DNA from 2 places in the Streptomyces sp. NPDC007205 genome. Region 2 is predicted to be linked to the other one. Evidence: riboswitches for the same ligand, from Rfam matches in the RefSeq annotation. Region 2 holds a riboswitch; the other holds the start of a gene.
What was found. Region 2 has a riboswitch for glycine ahead of gcvT (glycine cleavage system aminomethyltransferase GcvT). Riboswitches for the same ligand answer to the same signal wherever they lie in the genome.
Positions count from the first base shown of each region.

Region 1 (2,449 bases), on a different contig from region 2:
GGCTGCGGATCGGCCTCGAGGTGCAGCGGCTCGCCGACCGGTGTGTGGGGCGGCTGCGCGGGGCCGGGCTGTCGGGGCGGACCATCGTGCTGAAGGTGCGGCGGTACGACTTCTCGACGCTGACCAGGTCGGAGACGCTCAGGGGGCCGACGGACGATCAGGCGGTCGTGCGGGAGGCGGCCGCGCGGTTGCTGGACTCCGTGGACACCACGGGCGGGGTACGGCTGCTCGGCGTGGGTGTTTCCGGGCTCGCCGACTACACCCAGGAGGACCTGTTCGCGCAGGCGTTGCCCGCACGGGCGGCGGAGACGCCGGAGGAGGTCGTGGCTGAGGCCGTTGTGGTGCAGCCGGAGCCGGTCGAAAAGCACTGGCGTGCCGGGCAGGACGTGCGGCACGCCGAGTACGGGCCTGGGTGGGTGCAGGGGAGTGGGCTGGGGCGGGTGACCGTGCGGTTCGAGACTCCGCAGTCCCCTCCGGGGCGGGTGCGGACGTTTTCTGTCGATGATCCTGCGCTGGAGTCCGCCGATCCGTTGCCCTTGGTTTGGGAGAGCGATCAGCTCTCCTCCGACCCCGCCAGCTTGCCGAAGTCGTGGTCCGGGACCGACGGGGGCGGGGTCACGTCGAGACCGTAGTGGTGGTAGAGCTGGAGTTCCTGATCGGGGGAGAGGTGGCGGCCCACGCCGAAGTCGGGAGCGTCCTTGATCAGGGCGCGGTCGAAGGGGACGTGGAGGGAGCCTTCGATCAGTTCGCTGGGCTCCAGGGGGACGAAGGCGTCCCGGGAGAACAGGCCGGTGCGTATGGCCGCCCACTCGGGCACACCGGTCGCGTCGTCGAGGTATACCTCGTCGATGGTGCCGATCTTGGTCCCATTGCGGTCGAACGCCTTGCGGCCGATCAGGTTGCGCGGATCGATCTCGGTCTGCACGGTCCCTCTACCTCCTTCTGGTCGCAATACATCCGTAAGCACTACGAAAGAGCACATTCAGGGAGGCGGCCACTCGAAGGCTCGGGCGTTGACCTCGCTGGTAGGCTGACAACGGCTGCTGACCCCGTGCGGGAGAGTCCTCCGACCACCTCGGAGGCGCCGAAGGAGCAACTCCTCCCCGGAATCTCTCAGGCTCACGTACCGCACGGACGAGGTCACTCTGGAAAGCAGGGCGGGTGTCAACGGCTTCCGCTCTCACCGACGGTGAAAGCCGGGGCTCTCGGGTCCCGGTGAAGCTCTCAGGTTGAGATGACAGAGGGGGAGGCCGTCCGGGCACCCGCGCCGTGGTGCCCTCGAAGGTCGCGTCAGACCAGGAGGCCTCCGCAATGACCGCCCACCGCATTCCGCTCTCGGAGCTCGAAGCGGGCATCCCGTTCGAGCAGCGCCACATCGGGCCCGACCAGGAGGCGCGGGCCAAGATGCTCGCGCACGTCGGCTACGGCTCCCTCGACGAGCTGACCGCCGCCGCGGTCCCGGATGTGATCAAGAACGCCGACGCCCTCGACCTGCCGGGTGCCCGCACCGAGGCCGAGGTGCTCGCCGAACTGCGCTCGCTCGCCGACCGCAACCAGGTCCTCGACTCCATGATCGGCCTCGGCTACTACGGCACCTTCACCCCGCCGGTCATCCTGCGCAACGTCATGGAGAACCCGGCCTGGTACACCGCGTACACCCCGTACCAGCCGGAGATCTCCCAGGGGCGGCTCGAGGCCCTGCTGAACTTCCAGACCGTGGTCGCCGACCTCACCGGTCTGCCCACCTCCGGCGCCTCCCTGCTCGACGAGGGAACGGCCGCCGCCGAGGCGATGGCTCTGTCGCGGCGCATGGGCAAGAACAAGAAGGGGCTCTTCCTGGTCGACGCGGACGTGCTGCCGCAGACCATCGCCGTCATCGAGACGCGCGCGGAGCCGACCGGTGCCGAGGTCGTCGTCGCCGACCTCAGCGAGGGCATTCCGGCCGAGGTGGCCGAGCGGGAGATCAACGGCGTGCTGATCCAGTACCCGGGAGCCTCCGGCGCCGTACGGGACATCAAGCCGGTCATCGACCAGGCGCACGAGCTGGGCGCCCTGGTCACCGTGGCCGCCGACCTGCTCGCGCTGACCCTGCTGACCTCGCCGGGCGAGCTGGGCGCGGACATCGCCGTCGGTACGACCCAGCGCTTCGGTGTGCCGATGGGCTTCGGCGGTCCGCACGCGGGTTACATGGCCGTGCACGAGAAGTTCGCACGCAGCCTGCCCGGCCGCCTCGTGGGCGTCTCGGTCGACGCCGACGGCAACAAGGCCTACCGGCTCGCGCTGCAGACCCGTGAGCAGCACATCCGCCGGGAGAAGGCCACCAGCAACATCTGCACCGCGCAGGTGCTGCTCGCCGTGATGGCCGGCATGTACGCCGTCTACCACGGGCCGGAGGGCCTGCAGACCATCGCCCGGCGCACGCACCGGTACGCCACGATCCTCGCCGCGG
Region 1 is NZ_JBEYEW010000005.1:9,748-12,196, forward strand. Features, by position in the region: gene ABZ624_RS11010 (DNA polymerase IV) at 1-632, shown strand, start outside; gene ABZ624_RS11015 (PRC-barrel domain-containing protein) at 554-925, opposite strand; glycine riboswitch at 1,045-1,139, shown strand; gene gcvP (aminomethyl-transferring glycine dehydrogenase) at 1,312-2,449, shown strand, end outside.
Region 1: linked by a shared signal. The riboswitch ahead of gcvP (aminomethyl-transferring glycine dehydrogenase) and the one ahead of gcvT (glycine cleavage system aminomethyltransferase GcvT) in region 2 are both predicted to bind glycine.

Region 2 (2,449 bases):
GGCCGTCCAGCGGGGTGCGGCCGGCCCGGCACAGCTCGGCCACCGCCTCGGGCGGGAGCGGGATGCCGACCAGGGCGTCGGGGTTCACGGCGATGCCGGCCTGCGGGGGCAGACCGCGGGCGAACTCCACGGCGGGGGCGATGGTGTACGGCATGTGGGAGCCGGCCGCCTGGCGCAGCTGTTCCTCGGAGCTGAACACCGGGACGTACGTCTGGCCGCCGATGTCCAGTGTGGGCAGGTCCAGCGGGCCGCTGTCGGGGCCGCCGCCGCTCGGCAGCGGGATCCACAGCAGGCTGCGGCCCAGGACCTCGATGATCCGGCCGGCCGCGGCGGGTATGCCGAGGGAGGCCGAGAGCACCTCCTCCAGCTCGTTGCCGGGCCAGCCGCCGTGTGGCTGGGGGTGCGCCTGTGCCGGGAAGTCCGCGGGAATGTCCGCCGGGAAGTCCATGTGCCTACCGCCTGCTGGAAACCTCTGCTGTGACCAAGAAGGCTAGCGGGTGCCTGTGACAGTCCCTCGCCCTGTGCACACTGTCCCCCTCATCCGGTGAACGGGATCTCATCCGTTGAATGCGATCCGCCGGAGCGTGTCGGCCGCCGTGCGGTCCAGCAGCACCGCGGATCCGCAGCCCGCGGGCAGCTCACCCCGCTCGACCGTGTCGAGCAGCCGGGCGGTCGTACGGCGGTGGCGGCGGAAGGCGTAGCGGGAGACGCCCTGGCCGCGGGTGCGCTGGCCCTCGCGGGCGGTGCCGGGCGCGACGTCGAGCAGGAGCAGATGGAGGGTGCCGCCGCGGCGGCGTGCCGCGCGGGTGAGCCAGGCCCGCACCCAGCGCTGGGTGCCGCAGTCGTGGACGACGAGGCCCTCGCCGGTGCGCAGGGCGCGGCGCAGGCCGGCGTAGTGGGCGAGGCGGACCAGGGGGCGGTAGAGGGCGTACGGGAGCGCGCGGGGCAGGCGGGCGGCGAAGCGGTCGCGCATGTCCTGGGAGTCGATGCGGGGGCCGGAGACCGCGCGCCGCATCAGGGTGGACTTGCCGCTGCCGGGCAGGCCGGTGACCACCACCAGGTCCTCGGGCCCGAAGAGCAGGGCGTGCGGGCTGCGGCCGGCGCGGTCGCGCAGGTCACGGACGACGGGGACCGGCGCGGGACGTTGCCTCGGCACTGCGATGCCGGTGCCGGCGGTGGCGTACACCGGGGTCCTGTTCATCGTGATCTTCCTCCCCTGTCGGCCCGGTCGTCTTCATGCCCGCCAAGCGTAAAGAGAAGGTAATGAACGAGGGTGGTGGAGGGGTCCGCGTCCTGCCACAGGTCGGTTACAAAAGCGGGCTCGCCGTGCAATGATGTGGCCGCCAACTGCATACCGGCCGCTTGAATCCGCGCGGGAGAGTCCCCGGCAGTACTGACGCCGGGGCGCCGAAGGAGCAAGTCCCTCCCTTGAATCTCTCAGGCCCCGTTACCGCGCGGGCGAGGCACATCTGAAAAGCGGGCCGCTGCGACAGTGGCTCCACCCAAGGTGCAAGCCGTGATCGTCCCTGTGGCGGTCCTGGCGAACCTCTCAGGTTCCGATGACAGATGGGGAGGAACGTTCCTCGCCTGTCCTGCTTTCCTGGGAGACGACCGTCCGATGAGCAGTACCGAACCCCTTGAGCCGCGTCATACCGCGCTGGACGCGCTGCATCGCTCGCTCGGTGCGACGATGACCGACTTCGCCGGCTGGGACATGCCGCTGCGCTACGGCTCCGAGCGCGACGAGCACCTCGCCGTGCGCACGAAGGCGGGCCTCTTCGACCTCTCCCACATGGGCGAGATCACCGTCACCGGCGCCGGGGCGGCCGCCCTCCTCAATTACGCCCTGGTCGGCAACATCGCCTCCGTCGGCGTCGGCCGCGCCCGCTACACCATGATCTGCCAGGCCGACGGCGGCATCCTGGACGACCTGATCGTCTACCGGCTCGCCGAGACCGAGTACATGGTGGTCGCCAACGCCTCCAACGCCCAGGTGGTGCTGGACGCCCTCGTCGAGCGTTCCGCCGGCTTCGACGCCGAGGTGCGCGACGACCGGGACGCCTACGCGCTGATCGCCGTCCAGGGCCCCGAGTCCCCCGGCATCCTGAAGTCCCTCACCGATGCCGACCTCGACGGCCTGAAGTACTACGCCGGACTGCCCGGCACGGTCGCCGGCGTCCCGGCGCTGATCGCCCGCACCGGCTACACCGGCGAGGACGGCTTCGAGCTGTTCGTGAAGCCGGAGCACGCCGTGGAGCTGTGGCAGGCGCTGACCAAGGCCGGCGAGGGCGTCGGCCTGGTCCCCTGCGGCCTGTCCTGCCGGGACACGCTGCGCCTGGAGGCGGGCATGCCGCTGTACGGGCACGAGCTGACCACCGAGCTCACCCCCTTCGACGCCGGGCTCGGCCGGGTGGTGAAGTTCGAGAAGGAGGGCGACTTCGTGGGGCGC
Region 2 is NZ_JBEYEW010000012.1:46,884-49,332, reverse strand. Features, by position in the region: gene ABZ624_RS21055 (enhanced serine sensitivity protein SseB) at 1-448, opposite strand, end outside; gene ABZ624_RS21050 (AAA family ATPase) at 557-1,201, opposite strand; glycine riboswitch at 1,364-1,463, shown strand; gene gcvT (glycine cleavage system aminomethyltransferase GcvT) at 1,619-2,449, shown strand, end outside.